DNA from 2 places in the Priestia sp. HNGD-A6 genome. Region 1 is predicted to be linked to the other one. Evidence: a T-box and tRNA genes for the amino acid it is inferred to sense, from the RefSeq annotation. Region 1 holds a T-box; the other holds one or more tRNA genes.
The links. A T-box is a leader RNA that pairs with one kind of tRNA and senses whether it is charged. The one in region 1 lies ahead of ileS (isoleucine--tRNA ligase), so its partner is inferred to be a tRNA-Ile.
Positions count from the first base shown of each region.

Region 2: it has a tRNA-Ile gene. The T-box ahead of ileS (isoleucine--tRNA ligase) is inferred to sense a tRNA for this amino acid. The anticodon was not compared.

Region 1 is NZ_CP138621.1:3,742,625-3,757,999, forward strand. It holds gene murB (UDP-N-acetylmuramate dehydrogenase) at 1-470, shown strand, start outside; gene SCI76_RS19165 (cell division protein FtsQ/DivIB) at 624-1,382, shown strand; gene ftsA (cell division protein FtsA) at 1,808-3,103, shown strand; gene ftsZ (cell division protein FtsZ) at 3,145-4,302, shown strand; gene spoIIGA (sigma-E processing peptidase SpoIIGA) at 4,579-5,502, shown strand; gene sigE (RNA polymerase sporulation sigma factor SigE) at 5,533-6,252, shown strand; gene sigG (RNA polymerase sporulation sigma factor SigG) at 6,401-7,180, shown strand; gene SCI76_RS19195 (YlmC/YmxH family sporulation protein) at 7,526-7,780, shown strand; gene pgeF (peptidoglycan editing factor PgeF) at 7,855-8,676, shown strand; gene SCI76_RS19205 (YggS family pyridoxal phosphate-dependent enzyme) at 8,684-9,367, shown strand; gene SCI76_RS19210 (cell division protein SepF) at 9,384-9,851, shown strand; gene SCI76_RS19215 (YggT family protein) at 9,855-10,124, shown strand; gene SCI76_RS19220 (RNA-binding protein) at 10,176-10,949, shown strand; gene SCI76_RS19225 (DivIVA domain-containing protein) at 11,034-11,528, shown strand; T-box leader at 11,598-11,818, shown strand; gene ileS (isoleucine--tRNA ligase) at 11,890-14,655, shown strand; gene SCI76_RS19235 (conjugal transfer protein TraR) at 14,826-15,113, shown strand; gene lspA (signal peptidase II) at 15,194-15,375, shown strand, end outside.
Region 2 is NZ_CP138621.1:3,135,547-3,150,921, reverse strand. It holds gene menH (2-succinyl-6-hydroxy-2,4-cyclohexadiene-1-carboxylate synthase) at 1-16, opposite strand, end outside; gene menD (2-succinyl-5-enolpyruvyl-6-hydroxy-3-cyclohexene-1-carboxylic-acid synthase) at 20-1,774, opposite strand; gene SCI76_RS16075 (isochorismate synthase MenF) at 1,761-3,182, opposite strand; gene SCI76_RS16070 (TraR/DksA C4-type zinc finger protein) at 3,536-4,288, shown strand; gene SCI76_RS16065 (TIGR00266 family protein) at 4,383-5,180, shown strand; gene SCI76_RS16060 (glycogen/starch/alpha-glucan phosphorylase) at 5,219-7,630, opposite strand; gene glgA (glycogen synthase GlgA) at 7,644-9,074, opposite strand; gene SCI76_RS16050 (glucose-1-phosphate adenylyltransferase family protein) at 9,071-10,096, opposite strand; gene SCI76_RS16045 (glucose-1-phosphate adenylyltransferase) at 10,119-11,270, opposite strand; gene glgB (1,4-alpha-glucan branching protein GlgB) at 11,221-13,182, opposite strand; tRNA gene SCI76_RS16035 (tRNA-Glu) at 13,477-13,548, opposite strand; tRNA gene SCI76_RS16030 (tRNA-Ser) at 13,569-13,659, opposite strand; tRNA gene SCI76_RS16025 (tRNA-Asn) at 13,663-13,737, opposite strand; tRNA gene SCI76_RS16020 (tRNA-Ile) at 13,741-13,817, opposite strand; tRNA gene SCI76_RS16015 (tRNA-Gly) at 13,824-13,897, opposite strand; tRNA gene SCI76_RS16010 (tRNA-His) at 13,909-13,984, opposite strand; tRNA gene SCI76_RS16005 (tRNA-Phe) at 13,995-14,070, opposite strand; tRNA gene SCI76_RS16000 (tRNA-Asp) at 14,079-14,154, opposite strand; tRNA gene SCI76_RS15995 (tRNA-Met) at 14,159-14,235, opposite strand; tRNA gene SCI76_RS15990 (tRNA-Ser) at 14,261-14,353, opposite strand; tRNA gene SCI76_RS15985 (tRNA-Met) at 14,381-14,457, opposite strand; tRNA gene SCI76_RS15980 (tRNA-Ala) at 14,488-14,563, opposite strand; tRNA gene SCI76_RS15975 (tRNA-Pro) at 14,569-14,645, opposite strand; tRNA gene SCI76_RS15970 (tRNA-Arg) at 14,650-14,726, opposite strand; tRNA gene SCI76_RS15965 (tRNA-Leu) at 14,736-14,824, opposite strand; tRNA gene SCI76_RS15960 (tRNA-Gly) at 14,839-14,913, opposite strand; tRNA gene SCI76_RS15955 (tRNA-Leu) at 14,937-15,018, opposite strand; tRNA gene SCI76_RS15950 (tRNA-Lys) at 15,033-15,108, opposite strand; tRNA gene SCI76_RS15945 (tRNA-Thr) at 15,117-15,192, opposite strand; tRNA gene SCI76_RS15940 (tRNA-Val) at 15,219-15,294, opposite strand; rRNA gene rrf (5S ribosomal RNA) at 15,304-15,375, opposite strand, start outside.

The sequences.
Region 1 (15,375 bases):
CTCATGTAGTCGAAAAAGCGCTGATTTTATTTGAAGATGGCACTCTGGAGTGGCTGACAAATGAAGAGCTTCAATTTTCGTATCGTCATTCCATTCTACAAAAAGACCGTCCTGGAGTATGTGTAGAAGCTGTGCTGCGTTTGAAAAAGGGAACGAAAGATGATATTGTGGCGGTCATGCAGAAAAATAAAGACTATCGCCGTGAAACACAGCCTTGGAATTTCCCTTGTGCAGGAAGTATTTTTAGAAATCCGCTTCCAAATTATGCAGGAGACTTAATTGAAAAGTCCAACTTAAAAGGTTTTTCAGTAGGCGGTGCGCAAATTAGTGAACAGCATGCGAACTTCATTGTCAATACAGGAGATGCAACGGCTTCAGACGTGCTGAATTTAATTGCTCATGTTAAGAAAACAATTAAAGAGAAATTCGATATTGATATTCATACAGAAGTTGAGATTATCGGTCGCTAATTACTCAGCCCTTCGCTGTATGGCTATGCGTGAAAAGGTAGCTTTTATGTGTTTATTCTATGCTATAATGGGGATATTCTCATGAAGCAAAGATTGGAAATAAATAGATGGTAAGTCCTCGTTTATTTTCTCAAATGGATAAGGGTGAAAAAAATGGAAAAAGGTAAGTTAATTGTTTTAGAAGATCGTGTACCGAAGCTGCAAGAACAGCGAAAGCAAAAAGCAAATAGACGGCTTATTTTGTATTTATCACTCTTTTTCATCCTTATTTTATTTATTGTATATTCTCAATCTTCTCTGAGTAATGTTTCTAACATTGAAGTACAAGGGAATAAACATGTAAGTGATAAGGATATTGTCAAAGCGAGTGGTCTGTCCAAAAAAACCAGCTACTGGAAAGCTGACGCTGATCAAATTCAAGAAAAAGTCGAAAAAAACCCTGAGGTAAAGGAAGCTGTCATTCATAAAACATTTCCTAATAAGGTTGTAATCGACGTAAAAGAGTACGCAAGAATTGCATATGTAACCTCGGGGAATAAATATTTCCCTGTGAATGAAAATGGAAAAGTTTTAAAAGAAGTAAGTGCTAAGAAAGTGTCATCCGACGCTCCGTTGCTAATTGACTGGAAAGACGGAGACGCTATACAAAGCATGGTTCAAGAATTAGCTAAAACGCCTAAGAGCATAAAAGGGGCTATTTCTGAGATTTACTATGCGCCGACAAAATCAGAACCTCTTCACATCGAGGTGTTTATGAATGATACGCGTGAAGTAAGCGGGAAAATTAGCAACTTCTCTGATAAAATTGTTCATTACCCAGCTATTGCAAGTAAATTGAGTGATGATCAAAAAGGTATTATTGATTTAGAAGAAGGATATGCATTTAAACCTTATAAAAAGAGCAAGCAGTAATTATTTTTTATAAGTGTTAATTAAAGGAAATAGATGAGTTGAGACTGGCAAACTAGCCCTTGTACATTGTATAATCACATGCAAGTATTCTGCATACATATGATTTTCTTCTCCGGTGCTGTGAAATGGAAATGTAATATTTGTTCTAGGTAAGTTTCGCTTTTCTCAGTGTACATCTTAGTGTAGACTTGTAGTTAAATAGCTTTTTTCAGTGAATTTTAGGCTTAAATCTAAAAAAAAGTCAAAACCAGAACGTTTTGTTCTTTGAAAGAGATAAAGTCTGTGAAAAACTTGAAAAAAATTGATTTTACAAAAGGGAAACAGATGTATTTGTTGAATATTTTCATATAATAAAAAATTAATATTGTTGTTCTTCTTAATTTATTAAGATGACATGTGCAGAAAGAAAAAGGAGGTGCCAAAGAATGAACAGCAATGAAATATACGTTAGTTTAGACATCGGTACATCCAGTGTGAAAGTAATCATCGGAGAGATGAGTAACGATTCATTGAATATCATTGGTGTAGGGAATGTTAAATCACACGGACTAAAAAAAGGTTCTATCGTTGATATAGATGCAACAGTTCAATCTATTAGAAAAGCAGTAGAACAAGCTGAACGAATGGTAGGCATTACAATTAAAAAGGTTGTAGTGGGCATAAGCGGAAATCATGTATTTTTACAGGATTGTCACGGAGTAGTAGCCGTGTCAAGCGAAAATCGTGAAATTACAAACGAAGATATTCATCGAGTAATTGATGCTGCTCAAGTCATGTCTATCCCGCCAGATCGTGAAATCATTGATGTTATTCCAAAGCAATTTATTGTAGATGGCTTAGAAGGTATTAACGATCCTAGAGGTATGATTGGGGTACGTTTAGAAATGGAAGGCACAATCATAACGGGATCTAGAACGGTTTTACATAACTTATTACGCTGTGTAGAAAGAGCTGGTTTAGAAATCAGTGATATTTGTTTACAGCCTCTAGCCGCTGGTTCAATTGCATTATCTCGTGATGAAAAAAACTTAGGTGTCGCACTGGTAGATATCGGTGGGGGTTCAACAACGGTTGCGATCTTTGACCAAGGACATTTGAAAGTAACAAATGTACTAGCTGTTGGCGGAGAGCACATTACCAAAGATTTATCGATTGGCCTTCGCACATCGACTGAAGATGCGGAAAATATTAAGATAAAGCATGGACATGCTTTCTACGATCATGCTTCTGAAGAAGAAGTATTTAGTGTACCGATCATTGGAAGCGATCAGCATCAGCAGTTTAATCAGCTCGAAATCTCTGATATTATTGAAGCTAGATTAGAAGAGATTTTAGATATGATTACGCAGGAGATAAACCGCCTAGGATACAAAGATATTCCAGGAGGATTTGTTCTAACAGGCGGAGTAGTAGCGATGCCTGGTATTCTTGAGCTAGCTCAAGTGATTTTAAAGAATAACGTGCGCATAGCAGTGCCTGATTATATTGGAGTACGTGAGCCGCATTATACAACAGGCGTAGGATTAATAAAATTTGCATACAAAAATGCTAAAATACAAGGCCGGGAAATTGGAGCGCCAGTTGTGGAAGAAGAGCCGATTGAGCAAGAAATGATCAAACCTAGCCCGAAACCACAGCAGCCGCAACAATCAGCTGAGCAGCCGAAAAAGAAAAATGACCAAAATTTAATGAAGAAGTTTTTTGGATACTTCTTTGATTAACGTTACGGATTGGTAATTTCGAAGAATTAGGAGGAACTATCATGTTGGAGTTTGATACAAGTGTAGACCAATTAGCGACGATTAAAGTAATCGGTGTCGGAGGCGGCGGTAACAACGCGGTTAACCGAATGATTGAACATGGCGTCCAAGGTGTAGAATTTATTGCAGTTAATACAGATGCACAGGCATTAAATTTATCAAAAGCTGAAACAAAAATGCAAATCGGCGCTAAATTAACAAGAGGATTAGGTGCAGGTGCTAATCCGGAAGTTGGTAAAAAAGCAGCTGAAGAAAGTAAGGAACAAATCCAAGAAGCACTAAAAGGTGCAGACATGGTTTTCGTAACAGCTGGTATGGGTGGAGGAACTGGAACTGGTGCAGCTCCAGTCATTGCCCAAATTGCTCGTGAGCTAGGAGCACTAACGGTAGGTGTTGTTACTCGTCCGTTTACGTTTGAAGGCCGTAAGCGTTCTACTCAAGCGGCAGGCGGCATCGCGTCAATGAAAGAAGCAGTGGATACGCTGATTGTTATTCCAAATGATCGCTTATTAGAAATCGTTGATAAAAACACGCCAATGCTAGAAGCGTTCCGTGAAGCTGATAACGTATTACGACAAGGTGTGCAAGGTATTTCAGATTTAATCGCAGTTCCTGGATTAATTAACTTAGACTTCGCTGACGTGAAAACAATTATGTCTAACAAAGGATCTGCACTTATGGGTATCGGTATTGCGACTGGTGAAAACCGCGCTGCTGAAGCAGCTAAAAAAGCTATTTCAAGTCCACTTCTTGAAACATCTATCGATGGAGCTCAAGGTGTGTTAATGAATATCACAGGCGGTACAAACCTAAGTCTTTACGAAGTACAAGAAGCTGCAGATATCGTTGCTTCGGCTTCTGACCAAGAAGTGAACATGATCTTTGGATCTGTTATTAACGAAAACCTAAAAGATGAGATTGTTGTTACAGTTATTGCAACTGGCTTTAGTGACCAAGATTTATCACAGCCAAAACCAGGTCGTCCTTCGTTATCGGCGAATCGCATGCAGCAATCGACACAGCAACCGGCTCCACAGCCGAAGCGTGAAGTAAAGCGTGAAGAACCTGTACAGCAAGAATATACGCGTCCATCTCAGCCGCAGTCTGAAGATGCGCTAGATATTCCAACATTCTTACGAAACCGTAATCGTAGACGCTAAGAAAATAAAAAGCCAAGACCTCTGTTTTATACAGAGGTCTTTTTTTATGCAATGAATCTAGAAAACTCAAAAAGAGTATAAAAAACATTCGACATGGTCAATATGACGCCTTCAAAGGGTTTGTGTTTTCTTTCTAAAAGTGGTGTGACAAATATCGAATGATTTCCTCAAAAATACTGCTTGTTTCTCGGCATGAACTGACAGACTTTCTAATAGGATGTACTATATACTAATTTTTAACAGAAAAATTCAGAAAGAATGGAGAGGTTATAAACATTGCCAATCTATTTAGATTTAATATGGATGCTGAATTTTGGGTTAGATACGATCTTACTAATGTTATGTGCTGTTGTACTTAAACGGAATTACAAGTGGTGGCGGCTTTTGCTTGGCGGCTTTATCGGTTCATTGATTGTCCTTCTTATGTTTACACCTTTTTCTCATCTTATGGTTCATCCTGCTATTAAAATTTTATTCTCGTTTTTTATGGTATTGATGGCGTTTGGTTATAAACGACTGCGCTTTTTCTTTGAGAATTTATTAACGTTTTATTTTGCAACCTTTGTTGTGGGTGGAGGGTTAATGGGCGTTCACTTTTTATTTCAAGATCAGTTCCTTGTTCTTAATCAAATGGTTGATACGAAATCTCCACAGTTTGGTGATCCTATTAGCTGGATATTTGTTCTTATTGGTTTTCCGCTATTATCTTATTTTTCAAAAGCACGAGTTGATGATTTGCGAATGAAAAATATTACATTTGATCAGCTGGTAGATGTAGAAGTTATTTTAAACGAACAGACGCTGTCGATGAAAGGACTTATTGATAGTGGGAATCAGCTTGTAGATCCGCTGACGAAAACCCCGGTTATGATTGTTACAGCAGATTCTTTAAAAGAAATATTGCCTGAAGGCTTAATGGAATTAAGCAAAAATGTCCAATCCTTTTCACACAGCGAAGATATTGATCAAGAGTGGTATTCAAAAGTCCGCTTTGTCCCTTATCGAAGCGTGGGCCAAGCCAATCAGCTGCTTCTTGCTCTAAAGCCAGATATGGTAAGGCTGGTGCATCAGTCCAATACGATTGAAGTCACTAAAGTATTAGTAGGTATTAGTCATACAACGCTTTCAGTGGAGAAGCAATATGAATGTATTGTTCATCCGAAGCTCATTGTTATTGGAGAAGTAAGTTCCGCATCGTAAAAGGTGTGAACAAATAAAGGAGGATACAGAATGGCTACATATCGAATTCGATTTCAATTATGGTGGTACAAATTATTAATTAAACTTAAGCTAAAAACAGATGAAGTGTACTATATAGGAGGAAGTGAAGCTCTTCCACCGCCGCTGACAAAAGATGAAGAAGAAGTGCTCCTGAAAAAACTCCCATCAGGAGATGAAGCAGCACGTTCACTGTTGATTGAGCGTAATTTGCGACTGGTTGTTTATATTGCCCGCAAGTTTGAAAATACGGGAATCAATATTGAGGATTTAATTAGCATCGGCACCATCGGTTTAATTAAAGCAGTAAACACGTTTAATCCTGAAAAGAAAATTAAGCTAGCGACGTACGCCTCTCGCTGTATTGAAAATGAAATTTTAATGTATTTGCGCCGCAACAATAAAATTCGATCTGAAGTTTCATTTGATGAGCCGTTAAATATTGATTGGGATGGAAACGAACTGTTATTGTCTGACGTGATGGGAACCGAAGAAGATATTATCACAAAAGACCTGGAAGCCAATGTAGATCGAAAACTTTTGTTGAAAGCACTGCACCAATTAAATGATCGCGAAAAGCAAATTATGGAGCTGCGCTTTGGGCTAGCCGGCGGAGAAGAAAAAACGCAAAAAGATGTAGCTGATATGCTAGGCATTTCTCAGTCTTATATTTCAAGGCTCGAAAAACGAATTATTAAACGGCTGCGAAAAGAATTTAATAAAATGGTTTAAGTAAAAAAGCTGATTGTATAAGGGCTGAGAAGCATCTTATACAATCAGCTTTTTTAGCGTGGAATTGTCAGAATTGTAAAAGTGCATATTTTTTCCTTCTGAGGAGATACTGAATTCAGAACATCATCTCCTGTTAGGAGGGAAAGAGTTGACAAGAAATAAAGTAGAAATTTGTGGAGTAGATACTTCGAAACTTCCCGTATTAAAAAATGAAGAAATGCGAAAGTTGTTTAAACAAATGCAGGCTGGAGATGGAACAGCAAGAGAAAAGCTAGTAAGCGGAAATTTACGTCTCGTACTCAGCGTGATCCAACGTTTTAACAATCGTGGAGAATTTGTTGACGACTTATTTCAGGTTGGATGTATTGGATTAATGAAATCCATTGACAATTTTGATTTAAGTCAAAACGTGAAGTTTTCTACATATGCTGTCCCAATGATTATAGGGGAAATTCGCCGCTATTTACGTGACAATAATCCAATCCGTGTTTCTCGTTCCCTTCGTGATATTGCTTATAAAGCTCTTCAAGTTCGTGAAAGGCTTATGAGTGAAACATCCAAGGAACCTACAGCTGAGGAAATTTCAAAAGTCCTAGAAGTACCGCATGAAGAAATTGTGTTTGCTTTAGATGCTATCCAAGATCCGGTTTCTTTATTTGAACCTATTTACAATGATGGCGGAGACCCAATCTATGTGATGGATCAGCTAAGCGATGAACGCAACCGTGATTCAACTTGGATTGAAGAAATTGCTTTGCAAGAAGGTATGAGAAGATTGAACGAGCGAGAAAAACTAATTTTACGAAAGCGCTTCTTCCAAGGTAAAACACAGATGGAAGTGGCTGAAGAAATTGGTATTTCTCAAGCGCAGGTTTCTCGTTTAGAAAAAGCTGCTATTAAACAGATGAATAAAAATATTCAAAGTTAACAAAAGCTCTCTAAACTGGCAGCTGCCCGTGTTCATACAATCAATACCATTCACTTTATTTGATGTTCAACTTAATAAGCATCGTGTCTATAAAAACGGACACGGTGCTTATTTTGTATGTATCAATGAATATATGACCAAAAGATATTCATGTTAGATTTCCTATTGCTATGAGGACTTCTCGCTGCTTGTTGAGAATGTCTCTTGATGAAAAACTGTGTAATTAGTGAACAAAATGCTTATAGAAAGAGAATGGCAGAGAAAAAATAAGCTTTTCCTTCATGAAATGAAAATTTGAAAATATATATAGGCTAAGGAATAAAGTTGGCTATAGGAGGAGAGAGCATGTTAAAGATTTCAGAGTTTCAGCTGAAAGATGTAGTGAATGTAGCTGATGGCAAAAAACTTGGAAATGTAGGGGATATTGATATTGACTTAACAACGGGAAAAATACAGGCCGTCATTATCGGAGGCTCTCGTGTATTGGGCTTCTTTGGAAAAGATGATGAAATTGTGATTCCGTGGAAAAATATTGTGAAAATTGGTTCCGATGTCATTTTAGTACGTTATAAAGACGCATTTCAGCCTGAAGAGAATTAGTTTTTTGTCAACAGCACCTAGCAATCTGTGGTACAATATGTGAGAATAAATGAAACAAGGGATGTGTCACATACATGAATCCTGAGCCATTAAAAAAAAGCCATCACGAGTCGTTTATGTGGCTGAGCCCTTGGGTAGAAAAGAATGATATGCTTGTTGTTGGTTTCACCACAAAAAATGGTGGCGTGAGTAAACCTCCATTTGCTTCTTTTAACCTAGGGCTTCACGTAAACGATAACGTAGAAGATGTTATTACAAATAGAAAAATTTTAGCAGCCGAACTAGACATGTCTTTTGAAAGCTTTGTATGTGCTGAACAAGTACATGAAGCAACTGTTCAAAAAGTAACAAAAGCCGACTGTACAAAAGGACTCTACAAGTATGAAGAGGGCATAAAAGCAGCGGATGGCATTTATACAAATGAATCTGATATTTTGTTAGCTTTATGTTATGCAGATTGCGTTCCGCTGTACTTCTATGCGCCTGATCACCATTTAGTTGGTCTTGCTCATGCTGGGTGGAAGGGAACAGTAAAAGATATTGCAAAAAATATGATTCGGCGGTGGGTAGAGCAAGAAAATGTTCCGGTTGAAGATATTTACGTGGCGATTGGCCCTTCGATTGAAGATTGCTGTTATGTTGTCGATAACCGCGTCATTACACAAGTAAACGAAGTAGTTGGCCAAAATGGATATCAAGAAGTAAGCCCTGGACAATACGCGCTTAATTTAAAAAAAGTCAATAAGCTGCTGATTCAAAACGCAGGCGTATTGCCGGAACGAATTTTAACATCGTCGTATTGTACAAGCTGTGAAGATGACCTGTTCTTCTCACATCGCCGCGACCAAGGGAAAACAGGACGCATGTTTAACTTCATAGGCTTTAAGGAGGAGTAATTACATAGTGACAGCTAGCGTAAGTGAAAATCTAGAAGCAGTTCAACAAACAATTGCTGAAGCATGTAAAAAAGTTAATCGAAATCGAGAAGATGTAGAGCTGATTGCTGTAACAAAATATGTTTCCACAAAACGAGCAGCAGAAGCAGTGGATGCAGGCATTTTACATCTTGGAGAAAACAGGGATGAAGGTCTTCTAGAAAAGTATGAATCAATCGGTGAGAAAGCGACCTGGCATTTTATCGGAAGCTTACAAACAAGAAAAGTAAAACATGTGATTGATAAAGTTGACTATATTCATTCACTAGACCGATTATCTTTAGCAAAAGAAATTGATAAACGTGCAGGACATCGTATAAAATGTTTTGTACAAGTTAATGTTGCCGAAGAACAATCAAAGCATGGCCTTGCTGTAGAAGAGGTAATTCCATTTATTCAATCTCTTGAAACATTTACAAATATCCAAGTAGTTGGATTAATGACCATGGCTCCTCACACAGATGACGAGTCCTTGCTTCGCAGCTGTTTTCAAGGTCTAAAAAAATTGCAGAGTCGTATACAAGAACTAAACTTGCAATATGCACCGTGTACGGAGCTATCAATGGGAATGTCAAACGATTATGCAATTGCAATTGAAGAAGGAGCAACATTCATTCGACTAGGAACCACGTTAGTTGGGAATGAACGTTAAGGAGGTGTAATTCAAGATGAGTATGAAAAATCGCTTTAGAAGTTTCTTTGCTCTTGATGACGATACTGAATATGTAGAAGAACATTACGAACAAGAAGAGTCGGTAGAAGAGCCTGTACAGCAGTCGAGACCAGCAGTGAAAGCTAGTCAGCAGCCGAATCAGCAGCAAAACGTGATTAGCTTACAAAGCGTTCAAAAATCATCAAAAATGATGCTTTGCGAACCTCGCGTCTATGCCGAAGCACAAGAAATTACGGATCATTTAAAAAATCGTAAAGTCGTAGTTGTTAATTTACAGCGCATTCAACGAGATCAAGCAGTGAGAATTGTCGACTTTTTAAGTGGTACAGTTTATGCTTTAGGCGGGGACATTCAAAAAATTGGAACCGACATCTTTTTATGTACACCTGATAATGTAGACGTAAGCGGAAGCATTTCAGATATGATGGGAGAACACGATACAACAAACGTAAAGAGGTGGTAGTTTTTGGACATCGTTTTTGGGATTCTCGCAAAATTGATTGGGCTTTACTCATGGGCACTGATTATTTACATTTTGATGTCTTGGGTACCCGATGTAAGGGCCTCTAAGTTTGGTCAGCTGCTTGGCAGTATTTGCGAGCCTTACTTAGAGCCTTTTCGTAAAATCATTCCGCCTATTGGCATGATTGATATTTCACCTCTTGTTGCAATCTTTTTACTACGATTTGCGGAAAGAGGCGTGTATTCACTTAATAATGTGATGGGGTTTATTTAAAAAAGGAATCGCTGGATTCCTTTTTTACATACCAATAGTAGGAGTAATAATATGTCTATTTATGAACATTTTAGGCAAGAAGAACATGGGTTTATTGATCAAGTTCTTCAGTGGAAAGAAGATGTCCTACATCAATACAGCCCAAAATTAACGGACTTTTTAGATCCAAGAGAGCAGCAGATTGTGACGGCTATTGTTGGGACTGAAGGAGAGGTTCAAGTTTCATTTGATGGTGGACAACCGTTTGCTGAACGCAAGCGTGCGCTGCTATATCCGGATTACTATGTGCCTGAAAGCGAAGATTTTCAGTTGCATATGTACGAATTGAATTATCCTAAAAAGTTTGTGACGATTGAACATCCTCAAGTTCTTGGTTCGGCGATGTCCTTAGGACTGCGCCGTTCAAAATTTGGCGATATTTTGGTCGCGGGAGACGATATTCAGCTTGTAGCTGCAGAGGAAATTTCTTCTTATATTGAGATGAATTTAACATCAATTGGAAAAGCCAAAGTTTCACTTTCTTCTATTCAAAGAGAGCAGCTGCATGTGGTAAAAGAAGAGCTGATTGAACACGTTTATACAGTTTCTTCAATGAGGCTTGATGTTTTGCTGTCGACCATTCACAATCTATCAAGACAAAAAGTCCAGCCGTTTATTGCAAATGGAGCGGTAAAAGTAAATTTTAAAGTCATTGAACAGCCTTCTTTTGAATGTCATGAAGGTGATATTTTGTCGCTTCGTGGCCACGGCAGAAGTCGTATCGTTTCACTTGAAGGCAAAACCAAAAAAGAAAAATGGCGAATTGTTGTAGGGAAGCAGAAATAAAGAAATCTACTAGCAGGAAATTTTAAAAATATGTCGAATAAACCATTACTAATGATGTAATGAGACAACACGGAGGTGGCCTAGATGCCTTTAACCCCTTTGGATATTCATAACAAAGAGTTTAATCGCGGGTTTCGCGGATATGATGAAGATGAAGTAAATGAGTTTCTTGACCAAGTAATTAAAGACTATGAGCTGGTAATGCGTGATAAAAAGGAGTTAGAAGGAAGGGTATCTGAATTAACAGATCGTCTTGGACATTTTACTAACATCGAAGAAACGTTAAATAAATCAATTTTAATTGCTCAAGAAGCAGCGGAAGATGTAAAGCGAAACGCTGAAAAAGAAGCGAAGCTCATTATAAAAGAAGCAGAAAAAAATGCGGACCGTATTATTAATGAAGCACTGTCTAAGTCTCGTAAAATTGCGATGGACATTGAGGAGACGAAAAAGCAGTCTAAAGTATTTAGAACTCGTTTCAAAATGTTAATTGAAGCACAGCTTGAAATGTTAAACAGCGATGACTGGGATCAGTTGATGGATTATGAGATGCCAGCGCTAGAAGAAAAAATTGACTAGTCAAGACATCATCTTGACTTCTCACGTTTTGTTGTCATATAATTTGGTAACAGATGAAATTTCATATCAAACAGTACGGAGACAGGGACAGTAGCTTTTTTAGTTTGTCAAAGCGAATCGAGGATGGTGCGAGCTCGATAACAAACAAAAAAGTGAAAATCACCCTAGAGTACCATTGCTGAAATGATGATAGTAAGCAGTGGCGGTTTATTCACGTTACGAATGCAAAGAGGATTTGCGTGCAGCAAATCTACTAGGGTGGTACCGCGGGAGGCCTTCTCGTCCCTTTTTGGGATGAGGAGGTCTTTTTGTTATGGTGCAAAAAGATATGAAATTTACGTTTTTTTTTGGAGGGTAAAACATGGAATATAAAGATACATTATTGATGCCAAAAACTGAATTTCCGATGCGTGGAAATTTACCGAACCGCGAGCCTAAAATGCAAGAACAGTGGGCTGAAATGAATATTTATGAAAAAGTACAAAAACGTACGGAAGGCCGCCCGCTATTCGTCCTGCATGATGGACCTCCATATGCCAATGGCGATATTCACATGGGACATGCCTTAAATAAAATTTTAAAAGATTTTATCGTTCGCTATAAGTCGATGTCAGGCTTCTGCGCACCTTATGTGCCAGGCTGGGATACACACGGCTTGCCAATTGAAACGGCTTTAACAAAAAATAAAAAAGTAAACCGCAAAGAAATGACAGTAGCTGAATTCCGTAAGCTTTGCGAACAGTATGCTTGGGAACAAGTAAACGGCCAGCGTGAGCAGTTCAAGCGTTTAGGCGTACGCGGAGATTGGGATAATCCATATGTAACGCTTCAGCCACAGTACGAAGCGCAGCAAATCAAAGTATTTGGCGATATGGCGAAAAAAGGCTATATCTACAAAGGATTAAAACCTGTATACTGGTCTCCTTCAAGTGAATCTGCTTTAGCAGAAGCGGAAATTGAATACTATGACAAGCGTTCAGCTTCTATTTACGTAGCGTTTAATGTGAAAGATGGTAAAGGCGTGCTTGAACAAGATGAAAAATTCATCATTTGGACGACAACACCATGGACAATGCCAGCTAACCAAGGGATTGCTGTCAATCCCGAGCTTCAGTACAGCGTAGTTGAAGCAGATGGAGCAAAATATGTGGTAGCAACTGAACTTATTGAAACAGTTGCTAAAGAAATTGAATGGGCTGACTATAAGACACTTCGTACAGTAAAAGGTTCAGAACTTGAACGCGTGGTAGCTGAACATCCAATCTACAAGCGCGATTCTTTAGTTGTTCTTGGCGATCACGTAACGACTGATGCTGGTACTGGCTGTGTTCATACAGCACCGGGACACGGGGAAGACGACTTTATCGTTGGTCAAAAATACGGTTTGGAAGTTCTTTGTCCAGTTGATAGTAAGGGTCATATGACGAATGAAGCACCAGGATTTGAAGGATTATTCTATGATAAAGCGAATAAGCCGATTACAGACAAACTAGAAGAAGAAGGCGCGCTGTTAAAATTAAGTTTCATTACCCACTCATATCCACATGACTGGCGTACGAAGAAACCAACAATTTTCCGTGCAACAGCACAGTGGTTTGCGTCTATTAAAGATTTCCGTGAAGATTTATTAAAAGCAGTAGAAAAAACAGAATGGGTGCCTACTTGGGGTGAAACTCGACTTTATAACATGGTGCGTGACCGCGGAGACTGGTGTATTTCTCGTCAACGTGCATGGGGCGTTCCGATTCCAGTATTTTATGCTGAAAATGATGAGCCAATCATTACGGACGAGACAATTGAGCACGTATCAAATCTATTTAGAGAACATGGATCAAACGTATGGTTTGAGCGTGAAGCAAAAGACTTGCTTCCAGAAGGCTTTACTCATGAAGGAAGCCCAAATGGCCGTTTCACAAAAGAAACAGACATCATGGACGTATGGTTTGACTCTGGTTCTTCACATCAAGCTGTTCTTGAAGAGCGTGAAGACTTACAGCGTCCGGCTGATTTGTATTTAGAAGGTTCTGACCAATACCGCGGCTGGTTTAATTCAAGTCTTTCTACAAGTGTAGCTGTAACAGGTGAAGCACCTTATAAAGGCGTACTTAGCCACGGATTTGCTTTAGACGGTGAAGGTCGCAAAATGAGTAAGTCATTAGGGAATGTTGTAATTCCAGAAAAAGTAATGAAACAACTAGGTGCGGATATTTTACGTCTATGGGTAGCTTCTGTAGATTACCAAGCGGATGTTCGTGTATCTGATAACATTTTAAAACAAGTAGCAGAAGTATACCGTAAAATCCGCAACACGTTCCGTTTCTTACTAGGAAACCTAGCGGATTTTAATCCAACAACTGACGCTGTAGCCGTTGAAGACCTTCGTGAAGTAGATCGCTACATGCTTGTGAAGCTGAACAAATTAATTGATAAAGTGAAAAAATCTTATGATTCATATGAATTCTCAAGCATTTATCACGCAGTGCATAATTTCTGTACAATTGATATGAGTTCATTCTACTTAGACTTTGCAAAAGATGTATTGTACATTGAAGCAGAAAATAATGTAGAGCGTCGCAGCATTCAAACGGTTCTTTATGAAACGTTATTATCGTTAACGAAATTAGTGTCTCCAATTCTTTCTCATACAGCAGACGAAGTATGGGTTCACATTCCGAACGTAACGGAAGAAAGCGCGCAGCTAGTTGATATGCCAGAGGTTCAAGAAATTGAAGGAGCAGATCAATTAGTAGAGAAATGGGATGCGTTCATGGAGCTTCGCGATGAAGTCTTAAAAGCGCTAGAACAAGCTCGTAATGAAAAAGTAATCGGTAAGTCTTTAGAAGCAAAATTAACGCTGTATCCAACAGCAGATACGAAAGAGCTGTTAGCCTCTATTTCTGAAAATGTAGGTCAACTCTTCATCGTTTCAGATCTTGAAGTAGCAGAAGGTGAAGCGCCTGCTGAAGCACAAAAATTCAGCTATGCTTCAATTGTTGTAAGTAAAGCAGAAGGTGAGAAGTGTGAGCGCTGCTGGGTAGTATCACCAACAGTTGGCGAAGATCAAGATCACCCAACTTTATGTACACGCTGTGCGGATGTTGTGAAAAATCACTACGTTCAGCAGTAATGAACAAAAGCACGTCCTTTTTGGGCGTGTTTTTTGCTGTACGAAATTCCCAAATACAATGGTATAAAGCATTCAAAGCCTTAGGAAAAACTTGTGTTGTAGATTCGATGGAAAACTCGGTAAACCTAACATCATTAATACTTCATCTTATCAGCACAGGAGGCGTTTGCATGTATGAAAATTATCTTTCCATTGGACAGGAATTAGCTCTTATCAAAGAAGAATTACAAGATCGCCTATTGAGATATGCTACAGAACAATCTGGTTATATAGATGAAAAGGAACGTTACGTAATAGAAATGATTAAAGCCGATTTAAAAGATGTAGAACACGCGCTAGCAAAGCTTGACGTTGGTGCGTTTGGAATTGATGAACTAACTGGCGAAGTGATGTCTATTCATAAATTAAAAGTAATGCCGACGGCCCGCACAAACGAAGATTTATTTGTTTTCTGGTGAGAAGCGAGAAAAAAAATGAATTATGTGCTAAAATGCTTTAGTATGGATTCGTTTGATTTTATTGCGGGAGGAAAACGTTTGTGTTTTATTATCTTATCGCTTTAGCTGTTATACTTATTGATCAGGTAACAAAATGGATGATTGTAAAAGAAATGTATTATGGACAAAGCATTACCGTAATTGAAAACTTTCTTTACATTACCTCTCATCGTAACAGAGGAGCCGCGTGGGGTATTCTACAAGGACAGATGTGGTTCTTTTA
Region 2 (15,375 bases), 610 kb from region 1:
TTAATTGATACATCATTGCTTATTCCTCACCGTTTGACAAATTTATTTCCTCGGAAACAAGTTTCCACAAACTGCGATGAGTCTCTACATTTTCTGTACGAGTTGTGCGAATCTCTACAACATGTAACCCGCCTTTTGTGAAAGCATGGTTCATTGCATGTCGAAATTCTTCCCAGCTGCTTGCTGAAGAAAATGTGCCATCATACAGACGAGTGGCATGCTCAAAATTCAATCCAGTTGGCGTACCGAATAAAAATTCAAAGTGCTTTTCTTGTTTTGACTGCGGTAAAAATGAAAAAATTCCTCCGCCGTCATTGTTAACTAGCACAACGGTTAAATTTAAATTATGCATCTTAGCTGCCAGCAGACCATTTAAATCGTGATAAAAAGATAGGTCACCAATAAATAAAACGGTGTGATCGTAAGCCGTGCTTACGCCTAGAGCAGACGAAACCACACCATCAATTCCATTTGCTCCTCGGTTTACAAAAAGTGGAATATCTTTCTCCGTATTTAAGAAGAAAGAATCAATATCTCGAACAGGCATTGAATTTCCAACAAACAAAGCCGTGCCTTCAGGTACTACATCCACAATTTCTTGAACTACTTGTCCTTCGAACCATTCCTGGCCAGAAGTTAATGTTTTGAGAGCCTGTGCAGTTTGAGCATTAATCTTTTTCCATAGACTCAGCCATGAAGTAGACTCCTCTTGATTCGCTGAAAGGCGCTTGATCAGTTCTTCACAAAATAATGTTTCATTGGCTTCAATCATCACTGTTGAACGCAAAGTAGGATCTCTCCAGCCTTTACCTTGGTCAACTACAAACATTTCTTTCGGCTCGTGTGCTTTTAAAAATTGCAATAGCGGTTTCGATACCGGCATCGCGCCAAAACGAATGACAACTTCGGGGTAAAAACGCTCATCAACCTTATCACTTTTTAAAAATGTATCATATGTCTCTATTACATTTTCTTTTGAATGCTTGCCGCTTCTTAATTGTGATAACGGATCTGCGAGCACCGGAAAGCTTAAAGCGTCAGCTAAACGGCATACGCTGTCTACTGCTTTTAAAGACATTTGATCTCCGCATATAATAAGTCCTTTTGTTGTTCCCTCTAGGCGCTTCGCAATTTCTTCGAATCCTTTTTCAGATAGAGATGCTTCTCCATGAATAGCAGCCACATATGATTTACCGCGTTTCCCCTGACTCCATAAATCTTCAATAGACAAATCTGGTACAATCGGTTCACGTAAAGGTACGTTAATGTGTACAGGACCGCTCGGTATAGCTTGAGCTGTATGAACAGCCCTTGAAGCTACTGTTCGAATATAACGATTCATATCTGCACTTTCTTCTGGTAAAGCTGTATCTACAAACCACTTCGCATACTGACCGAAAAGATGATTCTGATTAATTGCCTGCGGGGCACCTATATCCCTTAACTCGTGCGGCCGATCCGCTGTGATAACGACTAAAGGAATGCGTGAGTAGTGAGCTTCAATTACTGCAGGATAATAATTCGCTGCAGCTGTTCCAGATGTACATACAAGCGCCACTGGTTTTTTCTTTGCTTTTGCTATTCCTAGAGCAAAAAAACCGGCAGAACGTTCATCAATGTTTAAGTGCACATGAATATCAGGGTGCTCAGCCATAAGCATCGCAATAGGCGTTGAACGTGACCCTGGACTGACCACTACTTCTTCAACATTTGCTTCTACTAATTCATCCACGAATGACGCAATATACGTTGTTAATGATTTAATGTGTTCCACGCATAATCCCTCCTAAAGCTGAAAGCATCGGGTTGAATTTAATTTTTGTTTCTTCATATTCACTTTCAGGCGTAGAATCTGCTACAATTCCACAGCCCGCAAATAAAACAGCTTCTTTTTGCTGAATAACAGCCGAGCGGATTCCTACTATAAATTCACCGTTTCCATTGATATCCATCCATCCTAAAGGAGCTGCGTACCACCCTCGGTCAAAGGATTCTAGCTTTCGAATAATAGGCAAGGCCTCCTGTTGAGGATATCCTCCTAACGCTGGTGTTGGATGGAGCTTTTGAATAAATGAAAATAGCGTCACATCTTCCTTTATACGCCCTTTCACAGGTGTATACAAATGTTGAATATGCTTTGTTTTATATAAACTTGGCTTACTTGGAATTTCTACTTCATAACAATAAGAATTCATCGCTTCTTTAATCATATGAACAACAACATCGTGCTCAATTAAGTTCTTAGGATCCTGAAGCAATTCCTCACCTAGTTCGTGATCTTCCTGCCTTGTCTTTCCTCTTGGAATCGAACCCGCTAAACAAGTGGAAAACACGTAATCTCCTTGTTTTTGTACTAGTCTTTCTGGGGAAGCGCCGATAAAATGCTGATGCTCTCCCTCTAAAATATATGTGTAGCTAGTTGGCTGTTCCTTTAACAGACGCTGAAGCACGTATTCAGTAGAAATATCTTCATTAAATTTTACTTTTAATTGGCGAGCAAGAACCACTTTCTCTATAACCTGTTGCTTAATTAAAGTAGTAGCTCTTTCAATATTTCCTTTAAATTTCTCTACCCCAATTTCTTCTTTTTCCAACAGCAAAGGTGAAATATGAGATTCCCCGTCGTACTCTTCACAAAGAACAAGTTTTTGGACCTCTTCGAAATAATTGATGTGCTCTTTTACAGAATCTTGTCCTTTAACCATCATATTAACGGTAAGATATCCTTCTTTATTTACCTGGGTATATAACACAGTTGGAATCATAAATTTTGAACTCGGGAAATCACTCCAATAGTTTTCTCGATACTGATTTGGGTCAAATGAAAATCCTCCAAATAAAAGAGGACCTGTCCCGTCAGGGAAAATTTGGTTATTTTTATAAAAGTCTTCTTTTATAAAGCGCTTCCATTCATTTTCAATGTGGAAATAACGTTCTTTTGCCGCATTGGTGCAAATAGTATGCGCATATCCTAATCCAACAAATGTATAATAACTGTTGGGATCTTTCCAAAAAAAGCGTTCTTTATAAAACTGGTCATGTCCGTTCGCATAAAAAATAAGGGGGTCAATAGGTCTTACTTTTTTCACTAAACTGACCAATTTTGGCTGATTTTCATTTTTTGCACACTCAATCGCATCTTTAATGTATTCTTGTACTAACTGTTCGGTCGTTGCAATCACACTACGTCCCCCCGTTCATCTTTTTTTCTTAAGTCTGTAACTAACTTATTATAAACTTTCAGTTCAAAAAAATCTAGCATCGCGATTCATGAGCAAAAATTAATTTCGCTTGTCTAAATTACGCCTTTTCAGTAAACCAATAAAAAAATCTTTATGATCTATTTAGTACTCTTTAGCCCTCAAGAACGTTATTTTTATCATACCCTTTTCTATAACCTTTACCTTTCTTTAATTTTCCACTCCATTTCTCTCTTAGCTTCATGAATACCCCAAATCCTCCTAATATGAATCGTGTTTTTTTGAATTTTTAACACATACTACAAAAGCACACTAAATTTTTAAGGGGGAGCTTCATGACACTTTCAAAACAAGAAATCAGTCAGTTAAAACAAAATTTACAGCAGCAGCAGGCTGATATTCAATCGCACTTTGATCAAAATGATCATTTTGGTCTAACTCGAAGCGACGCTCACGATGCTGTAGGAGAACTTTCAAGCTACGATAACCACCCTGGTGACACAGCCACAGAAACATACGAGCGTGAAAAAGACCTTGCACTAAATGAACATGCAAAACAAGAGCTACATGAAATAGAAGAAGCACTGCAGGCAATCGCTCACAGCACGTATGGAACATGCAAAGTATGTGGAGCAGATATCTCATTTGAAAGACTTCAGGCTGTACCAACTACTTTATACTGTAGAGAACATAGCCCATCACAGGATATTCCAAAGCACAGACCTGTAGAAGAAAATGTTCTCCATCACCCATTTGGTCAATACGACTATGACGATACCGAGACGACAGGATACGACGCAGAAGATTCTTGGCAAGACGTTGCGCGTTACGGGACGTCTGAATCTCCTTCTGATTTTATAGAAGATACGTCTAACTATAGTGAAACCTATATTGAGGCGGATGAAGCTATTGGGTACGTTGAAGATTATGAAAACTTTGCCGCTACCGATTTATATGGACAGCCTCTTCCTATTTATCCTTCAAAAGAGCATGAGCGATATGAAAATGCACTGGATGAAGAAGGTACGATGACCATATTTGGAGATTTACCGGCCTATGAGAAAGATCCATACACTGAAAAGGAGTAGTTCTTCATACTACTCTTTTTTCTATTTTTAGTAGGAGCTATGGGAGATGACATCGAATGAATAGGAGATTAGAATTAATAATGAGGTGAACATAATGAATGCACATGAAATTGATTATAAATTGTATGGAGATGACATGCAGTTTGTTGAAATTGAATTAGATCCTTCAGAAAGTGTGATAGCAGAAGCTGGAGGAATGATGATGATGGAAGATGATATTGAGATGGAAACCATTTTTGGTGACGGTTCTTCCTCCAACAGCAGCGGACTTTTTAATAAACTAAAAGGTGCTGGGAAACGCGTATTAACTGGTGAAAGTTTATTTATGACGGTATATACAAATAACGGATATCACAAGCGAAAAGTATCTTTCGCTTCACCTTTTCCAGGTAAGATTATTCCTGTCGATTTAGAGCAGCTCGATCATAAAATTATTTGTCAAAAAAGCTCCTTTTTATGCGCTGCCAAAGGCGTATCCGTTGGTATTGACTTTCAAAAAAAACTAGGAACTGGCTTCTTTGGCGGTGAAGGTTTTATTATGCAAAAATTAGAAGGCAATGGCCTAGCATTTTTGCATGCAGGCGGCACCATTCATAAGAGACAGCTGCAGCCGGGTGAACGCCTTCGTGTAGATACTGGCTGTTTAGTGGCCATGACCCGTGATGTAAATTACAACATCGAATATGTAGGGAAAATTAAAACAGCTCTGTTTGGAGGAGAAGGCATGTTTTTTGCTACTCTGTCAGGACCGGGAACAGTTTGGATTCAATCTCTTCCTTTTAGCCGACTAGCCGATCGCGTTTTATCAAGTGCAGTTTCACCAACGGGAGGTAAAGGTGAAGGCAGTATCCTTGGTTCTTTAGGTGATTTCTTAAACGGTGACAACAGATAAAATAAAAAAGGTGTAGTCGTTGACTACACCTTTTTTATTTATTGATTTAATAAATTTTTAGTGGAATGAATTTCCCAAATATCAGATGCATATTCCTCAATCGTTCGGTCACTAGAAAAAAAGCCGGAATGTGCAATGTTCGTCGCACTCATTTGAAGCCATTTATTTTCATTTCCATAAGCTTCGTTTACTTTTTGCTGTGCCGTAACGTATGAGTCAAAGTCACGGAGTACGTAGTATTCATCATTTTGCATTAATAATGAATCATATATAGGCTCGAATAAGTCATATGTGTCAGGTAAGAAGCCGTTTGTGAGCTGCTCGAGCACTTGTCGAATCCGCTTATCATGATGGTAATAATCATAGGCACGGTATCCTCCATTTTGCTGATAGCTCAATACTTCTTCGGCTTTTAACCCAAAAATAAAGACATTATCTTTTCCTACTGCCTCGCTAATTTCGACGTTCGCTCCGTCCATCGTACCAAGAGTTAACGCTCCGTTCATCATGAATTTCATATTTCCCGTTCCCGAAGCTTCTTTGCTGGCGGTTGAAATCTGTTCGCTGACATCCGCTGCAGGAAAGATATACTCAGCAAGTGACACTCGATAGTTTTCTAAAAAAACGACTTTTAAAAACGGTGATGTTTGTGGATCATGATTGACAACATCAGCTACAGAATTAATTAGCTTGATGACTTTTTTTGCATAATAATAGCCGGGAGAAGCTTTCGCACCAAAAATAAATGTACGAGGCACGATTTGAAAATTAGGGTCTTCTTTTAATCGATTGTACAAATACATAATGTGCAGTACATTTAAAAGCTGTCTTTTATAAGCATGAAGCCTTTTAACCTGTACATCAAAAATAGAATGTGAATCTATTTTAATTCCCGTTTGCTCTTGAATAATATCGGCAAGCAGCTTTTTACGCTGTTGTTTTACTGTTTTTAGTCCTTGTAAAAAGCTTGGATCTTCCACATACTCTTGGAGCTTTATAAGAGAATGCGGCTGTTTAATCCATTTATCTCCTATCACCTCGGTAATAAGAGAGGAAAGCTGCGGGTTAGCTTTTAACAACCAGCGCCGGTGGGTAATTCCATTCGTTTTATTGTTAAATTTAGCAGGATAAAACTGATAAAAATCTTTCATTTCTCGTTCTTTTAAAATATCAGTATGAATCTTTGCCACGCCGTTTACTTTATAACTTCCCACAATTGCTAAATGAGCCATCTTTACTAGCCCGTGCGCTACAATAGCCATATTTTCAATCCGCTGCCAGTCTCCTGGATATGCTTCCCATAATTCTTTACAAAAGCGCTCATTAATTTCTTCAATAATCATATACACTCGTGGAAGCAAGGGTTGAAATAAATCAATCGGCCATTTCTCAAGGGCTTCAGAAAGAGTCGTATGGTTTGTGTATGAAATGGTATTGGACGTAATATGCCATGCATCTTCCCATTCCATTTTTTCTTCATCCAGTAAAATTCTCATTAGCTCAGGAATCGCAAGTACAGGATGCGTATCGTTAATATGAATGGCTACTTTTTCGTGAAAGTTTGTAAGTGTTTGATAGGTATTTCGATGTGCTCTGATAATACTTTGTAAGCTAGCTGACACAAGAAAATATTGCTGTTTCAACCTTAATATTTTACCATCTTCATGTGTATCATCCGGATATAAAAATTCTGATACAGCCTCTGTTTGACGCTTATACTCCATCACATCTTTATGTACTGGAAATGATGAAGGCTCCGCATTCCAAAGGCGAAGTGTATTCACTGTATCTGTTTTATACCCGATAACCGGGATGTCATAAGGAACAGCAGAGACGGGTTCTCCTTTTACATGACGAAAAGAGAATGTTCCGTCTTCCTGTACCATTTCAACTTCGCCCCAAAAGTTCACTTCGATTGCTTGATCTAATTTGCGTACTTCCCATGAATTCCCATGCCTTAACCATTGTTCTGGGAGCTCAATTTGAAAGCCGTTTACAATCTTTTGATCAAACAAACCGTGTTTATAGCGAATCCCATAACCGTGACCAGGAAGATTAAGTGAAGCAAGAGAATCTAAAAAACAAGCAGCAAGCCTGCCTAATCCCCCGTTTCCTAATCCTGCGTCTACTTCGATTTCCTCAATATTTTCAAGTGAAATATTCAGATCACTTAATCCTTCTTTTACAACTTCCCGAATTCCTAAGTTCAACAGATTTTGACCCAACAGTCTGCCTAATAAAAATTCGATAGAAAGATAATACACTTGCTTTGTATGTGAAGACCTATGAATTTCATTGGTTGAAATCCAATCGCTGCTAATATACTCTCGCACCATATTTCCTAATGTATGATAGTGATCTTGAACAGTAGATTCTTTAAAGCTCTTTCCATATGTCATTTCCAGCTTTTTTAAAAAAGCCTCTTGAAAGCTTTTTTTATCAGAGAACAATCTGCTCACCCTTTCACGATGGAGTAGATGTCAAATTTGAATACAATTGATTATATTTAAATGCCGATTGCCCCCAGCTATAATCCTGACTCATAGCATCCATCATTAATTTTTTCCATACATCTTTCTGGTGATAAAATGAAACAGCTCTTTCTAACGTATGAAGCATGTCATGAGCATTATAATTCTTAAAAGAGAAGCCATTTCCCTCTCCGCTATATTCATTATAAGCTTTGACCGTGTCATTCAGGCCGCCCGTTTCACGCACGACTGGAATGGTTCCATACTTTAAGGCTATTAATTGTCCGAGTCCGCAAGGCTCAAAACGGGAAGGCATTAAAAATAAATCCGTACCGGCATAAACTTTATGAGCAAGTTCCTCATTAAAACCAATAATGGCTTTTACTTGTTGCGGGTACGTATCTTCCATCTCACGGAAAAACTGCTCAAACTCGTGTTCGCCAGTTCCTAAAATAACAATTTGGGCTCCTAAGTTAACCGTCTCATGGAAAACGTGCTTGACTAAATCCAATCCCTTCTGCTGGGTTAACCTTGTAACCATCGAAATAATTGGAACATCCTTATTTTCCTCTAATTCAAGATAGCGCTGGAGCTCTTTTTTATTTTTATATTTTCCTTCAATCTCTTCTACAGAATAAGGATAAGATATAAGCTGATCTGCGTCTGGGCTATAAGCTTCTTCATCGATTCCATTTACAATCCCAATTAAATCTTGATTTCGCTGACGCAATAATCCATCTAAACTTTCTCCGTAATAGGGCATTTGAATTTCATCTCGATATGTAGGACTTACCGTGGTAATTTTATCAGCTGATACAAGAGCCGCTTTCATAAAATTAATATTCCCATAAAACTCGAGCTGGCTTGTAGTAAAATAATAATCATTTAAATTTAATAGCTCATATAAATTGCTTTTAGGGAAAATTCCTTGGAATTGCAAGTTATGAATCGTAAAGACCGTCTGGATATGATCATACATATCATAATTAGCACGAAGTAAAAATGGAATCATAGCCGTATGCCAGTCGTGACAATGAATGATATCAGGCTCATTCTCTAAAAATGGGATAGCTTCAAGCACAGCTCTGCTGAAGAAAGCAAATCGTTCAGCGTCATCGTAGTGCCCATATAAGCTATCTCTTTTAAAATAATATTCATTATCAATGAAAATATATTTAACGCCATCCATCGTTAACGATTCAATCCCACAGTACTGTCTTCTCCACCCAACCTGCACATGAATAACTTTTTCAAGCACCATTTCATCTTGATAATGTTGAGGAATGGTTCCGTACTTTGGCATGACTACACATACGTTCGTTCCTAACTTTTTTAATTCTTTAGGCAGGGCACCTGCTACGTCTGCTAATCCTCCTGTTTTAATAAAAGGTACACATTCTGATACAGCAAATAATACATTCACGACTTCATCAACGCTCCTTGAGTTGTTCCTTTAGCAATGACTCTAGGTAGACCTGACTCACCTAGCAACGTTTCATTACTTCCTATTTTCACATCTTTGTCTAAAACAACATTTTCTAATACACTATTTTCTAAAATAACGCCTTTTTGCATCACAATGCTATTCTTAACGACCGTACCTTTTCCAATTTTAACGCCTCGGAAGATAATACTATTTTCCACATGTCCTTCAATCACGCACCCGTTTGCGATCATTGAGTTTTTCACAACCGCTTTTTTTGCGTAACGAGTAGGCGGTTCATCTTTTACTTTAGTGAAAACAGGACGTTCGTTGATAAATAACTGCTTCCAAACATCTGGAGATAAAATTTCCATACTTGTTTTATAGTAGGCATCTAAGCTAGAAATCTCAGCCGTATATCCATGGTGCTCGTACTTTTCTACACGATGAGATTGTGCCATATATCGAACCATTTCTTTAATCGTATAAAAATCATGCGATTCATTTTGCAAAATATTAACTAGAATAGATTTATTAATAATATACATATTAAGCGATTTATCACCCTGCTTCATTTCAGTAATATCTGCATTTGAAGCAATATGACGCTGCAGCACGTGCTCAAAGTCAACTGTACATATCGTATAACTATTAGCAATTAATACGTATTCCTGCTTACTTCTTAAGAAATAATCAATATGATAACGGAACTGCGTGAATAGTGATGGACTCTCTAAGTGTAAATCACTTGTCATAGGAGGGAAGATAAACAATCCATCTCGCTTCCGATCCAAATCCCATTCTTTTCCTGAACCTATATGATCCATCAATGCGCGATAGCGATCACGAGGAAAAATGGCAACGCTCGAAATTCCAGAGTTCACCATATTAGAAAGCGTAAAATCGATTAATCGATAGCGCCCTGCAAAAGGAATGGCAGCAATCGATCTATAAAAGGTTAAAGGCTGCAGCGCTGTTGTGTTTGTACAAGCATCAATAATACCAAGCATTTGATTATTCAATGTCGTTCATCCTCTCTGTTCGTTAAATGCATTTAGCAACTGATTCAATCAATTCTTGAGTAACAAGAATTACTTCTTCGCTTCCTTTGGTCGGTCGAATGATAGTACCGTCTGGAACTTCAATGTCCGATGGAACAATTGCGTTTTCAATATATACGTTAGAGCCTATCTTTGCAGTAGGCATGACAACCGTTTTCTTAACTTCAGAACCTGAACCGATTTGTACACCTGGAAATAACACGGACTGCTCTACGTTTCCTTCGACAACGCACCCTTCATTTACTAATGACTCCACCACGCAGGCGTTTGGCGCAATATATTGAGGAGGCTGATTAGGGTTAACAGAGTATACTTTCCATGAAGAGTCAAATAAATTAAGCTCGTCTTTATCACATAACAAATCCATATTCGCTTCCCATAAGCTTTTTACAGTTCCTACATCTTTCCAATAACCTTGGAATGGATATGCAATTAGCTTTTTCTTTTCATCTAGTAAAAGCGGAATAACATCTTTACCAAAATCATGGCTTGAGTATGGATTGCGTGCATCCATTTCTAAATATTCTTTTAAAATACTCCATTTAAAAATATAAATCCCCATAGAAGCTAGATTATTTTTAGGACGCTGTGGCTTTTCATCGAACTCCATTACATCTAGGTCACTATTTGTATTTAAAATACCAAAACGGCTCGCTTCTTCCCAAGGTACTTCAATAACAGAAATCGTTACATCTGCTTCTTTGTTTATATGATAATCAAGCATATTTTCATAGTTCATTTTATAAATGTGATCACCTGATAGAATCAGTACGTACTCAGGATCATATTGTGTCAAATAGTTTAAATTTTCATAAATAGCGCTAGCCGTGCCTTTATACCACTTTACTCCATCTGACTCCGCGTATGGAGGCAATACTGTGACGCCACCATTCCGTCGGTCCAAATCCCAAGCGCTTCCAATTCCAATGTATGAATTGAGAACTAGCGGTTGATATTGTGTTAATACACCTACTGTTTCAATACCTGAATTTGTACAATTACTTAAAGCAAAATCAATAATTCGATACTTACCACCAAATGGTACAGCTGGCTTTGCTAGATTTTTTGTAAGTGAACTTAGCCGACTACCTTTTCCTCCTGCCAATAACATCGCTACGCATTTCTTTTTTAACATGTTGTTTTCTCTCCCCTCGTTTTCTCTTTGCTCGTAGTATACTAATGCCAAACGGCGGAATATTCATTTCAATGCAAAAAGGTTGACCGTGAAACGATTCATCCACTGATTTTAATGCCTTTTTATTTACAATGCCTGAACCGCCGTACACTTCGTCATCACTGTTAATAACTTCAATGTACTCTGTCTCAACTGGAACTCCAACTTTGTAAGAATGATATGGATACTCAGAAAAATTGCTAACAACTATAAAAATCTCCTGATTTTCTTTCGACTTGCGAATAAAGGAGAAAATTTGTTGATGATGATTGTTAACATCAATCCATTCAAATCCATCTGGATTATGGTCTAATTCATATAAAGGCTTGCTTCTTTTATAAATCTTGATGAGATCCTTCATATATCCGTTAAGATTGCGATGCATGTCAAAGTCATAAAGCATCCAGTCTAATTCTTCCAAATCTTTCCACTCATCAAATTGGCCAAACTCTCCGCCCATAAATAAAAGCTTTTTTCCAGGGTGTGCAAAGAAATATCCATATAGCAGTCGAAGCTGTGCAAACTTGCGCCAGTAATCACCTGGCATCTTATTAAGCAATGATTTTTTCCCATGTACGACTTCATCATGAGAAAGCGGCAAAATAAAGTTTTCGTTAAACGCATACATTAGTGAAAAGGTCATTTTATCGTGAAGATAGGGACGTCTTTCCACGCCAGCTTCCATGTACGTTAAAACGTCATTCATCCATCCCATGTTCCACTTATAATTAAAGCCTAAACCTCCCTCATACGTAGGTGCTGTAACAAGGGGCCAATCCGTTGAATCTTCTGCCATCATTAATATCGTTTCATCAGATTTAAAAACAGCTTCATTCAATTTTTTTAAGAAGCTGACAGCTCCATCATTTACTGCTTTTCCAGAAGAATTTTGCCAATAAAGCATATTAGCTACAGCATCTACTCGAAATCCATCTATGTGGAAGTACTCCAACCAAAACAAAGCGTTCGAAATGAGAAAACTTTGTACTTCAGGCTTGCCTAAATCGAAATTAGCTGTTCCCCAAACATAGTTTTCACGGTCGGGTTCTTTTTTGTATTCATAAGTAGGTTCTCCATCGAACATATACAGACCATGTTCATCCTTACAAAAATGCCCGGGTACCCAGTCTAAAAGAACGCCTATATTATTTTGATGACACTCATCTATAAAGTTCATCAACTCTTTAGGTGTACCGTATCGACTGGTAGCAGAATAGTATCCAGTTCCTTGATATCCCCAGGATCGGTCGAGCGGATGCTCAATGACTGGTAATAACTCAATATGTGTAAAACCTTGTTCAGCAATATAAGGAATAAGCTCCTGTGCTAATTCACTGTATGTATAAAGGCTGCCATCTTCATGAGTCCTCCAAGACCCTGCATGCAGCTCGTAAATACACAGTGGTCTTTCATATATATTTTGCTGTTTTTTCTTTCTACGCCAATATTGGTCGTTCCATTTGTACCCATCCAATGAGTAAACAATAGACGCAGTGTTTGGACGCACTTCACTGAAGAAAGCGTATGGATCTGCTTTTAATTTTTTTTGATTGCTTTGTGTGATGATTTCATATTTATAAATAGTCCCTTGTTCTAATTCAGGGATAAATGTCATCCAAATACCTTCTTCATTAACTTTAACCATTGAATGTTGAAAACCGTTCCATTTATTAAAATCACCTACAACGCTTACACCCTTTGCATGAGGTGCCCACACGCAAAATCGTACGCCTTCAATTCCTTCTACCGTTACCTGATGCGCACCGAAAATAGAGTAACTGCGAAATAAGTTTCCTTCGTGATACAAATGAACATCAAATTCAGTAGGCTGAACCGCTAGATTCACTTTTGCCACCCCTTTAACTTCAAACATAATATACGCACATAATATACGCTTCTTACCACTCATTCCCTTTTATAGTAAAAACATAAACCTTTTCTACAAATATAATAGAATAAATGTTCTTTAAAATTACTCTTTATTCCATACTCTTCATACTTTATTACTTTATGAATAATTCCATATGATATAGGGAAAATCCTGCTTAAAACTTACTTTTTATTCTGAAAATTCATGGTAATTATTCCTAACTATTATTCCTGTTTACTTAATCTTTAAAAAAGCGCAAATAAAAAAAGGTTTGCATATATGCAAACCTTTTTAAGATGACCCGTACGGGATTCGAACCCGTGTTACCGCCGTGAAAGGGCGGTGTCTTAACCGCTTGACCAACGGGCCATATTTAAATTTAAAACGACTGGCGGAGAAGGAGGGATTTGAACCCTCGCGCCGCTTACACGACCTACACCCTTAGCAGGGGCGCCTCTTCAGCCACTTGAGTACTTCTCCGTATGGCTCCACAGGTAGGACTCGAACCTACGACCGATCGGTTAACAGCCGATAGCTCTACCACTGAGCTACTGTGGAATATGGTGGGCCTAAGTGGACTCGAACCACCGACCTCACGCTTATCAGGCGTGCGCTCTAACCAGCTGAGCTATAGGCCCATTATTTGGAGCGGGTGATGAGAATCGAACTCACGACATCAGCTTGGAAGGCTGAGGTTTTACCACTAAACTACACCCGCGTTACTTAAGATGGGGCGACTGATGGGAATCGAACCCACGAATGCCGGAACCACAATCCGGTGCGTTAACCACTTCGCCACAATCGCCGTCTTAAAATGGTGGCTCGGGACGGAATCGAACCGCCGACACAAGGATTTTCAGTCCTTTGCTCTACCAACTGAGCTACCGAGCCAAACAAAATGGCGGTCCCGACGGGAATCGAACCCGCGATCTCCTGCGTGACAGGCAGGCATGTTAACCGCTACACCACGGGACCACTTTGGTTGCGGGGACAGGATTTGAACCTGCGACCTTCGGGTTATGAGCCCGACGAGCTACCGAACTGCTCCACCCCGCGATGATATGAATATGATATAAATAAATGGCGGAGGAAGAGGGATTCGAACCCCCGCGGGCTTTAACACCCCTGTCGGTTTTCAAGACCGATCCCTTCAGCCGGACTTGGGTATTCCTCCGTATATTTATAACAAATGTAACTTATATGGTAGCGGCGGAGGGAGTCGAACCCACGACCTCACGGGTATGAACCGTACGCTCTAGCCAGCTGAGCTACACCGCCATATTATTCGTTACAATTATTTAATTTCATTGGTGGAGCCTAGCGGGATCGAACCGCTGACCTCCTGCGTGCAAGGCAGGCGCTCTCCCAGCTGAGCTAAGGCCCCATAAATGGTCGGGAAGACAGGATTCGAACCTGCGACCCCTTGGTCCCAAACCAAGTGCTCTACCAAGCTGAGCTACTTCCCGTTTATGGCGCGCCCGAGAGGAGTCGAACCCCTAACCTTTTGATCCGTAGTCAAACGCTCTATCCAATTGAGCTACGGGCGCTTATTAAAATGGTGCCGAGGGCCGGACTTGAACCGGCACGGTAGTCACCTACCGCAGGATTTTAAGTCCTGTGTGTCTGCCAATTCCACCACCCCGGCAGGACTTATATACGTGGAGCGGAAGACGAGGTTCGAACTCGCGACCCCCACCTTGGCAAGGTGGTGTTCTACCACTGAACTACTTCCGCGCATATATGAAATTAAGTAAAGATGCGGGTGAAGGGACTTGAACCCCCACGTCGTAAGACACTAGATCCTAAGTCTAGCGCGTCTGCCAATTCCGCCACACCCGCGTGTGAATATTAAATGGTGAGCCATGAAGGACTCGAACCTTCGACCCTCTGATTAAAAGTCAGATGCTCTACCAACTGAGCTAATGGCTCGAAAAAAATGGTGCCGGCAAGAGGACTTGAACCCCCAACCTACTGATTACAAGTCAGTTGCTCTACCAATTGAGCTACACCGGCGTGCAATCTCTGACTTAAATAGTCGATGGTGGAGGATGACGGGATCGAACCGCCGACCCCCTGCTTGTAAGGCAGGTGCTCTCCCAGCTGAGCTAATCCTCCGATATAAAAGCCTGGCAACGTCCTACTCTCACAGGGACAAAGTCCCAACTACCATTGGCGCTAAAGAGCTTAACTTCCGTG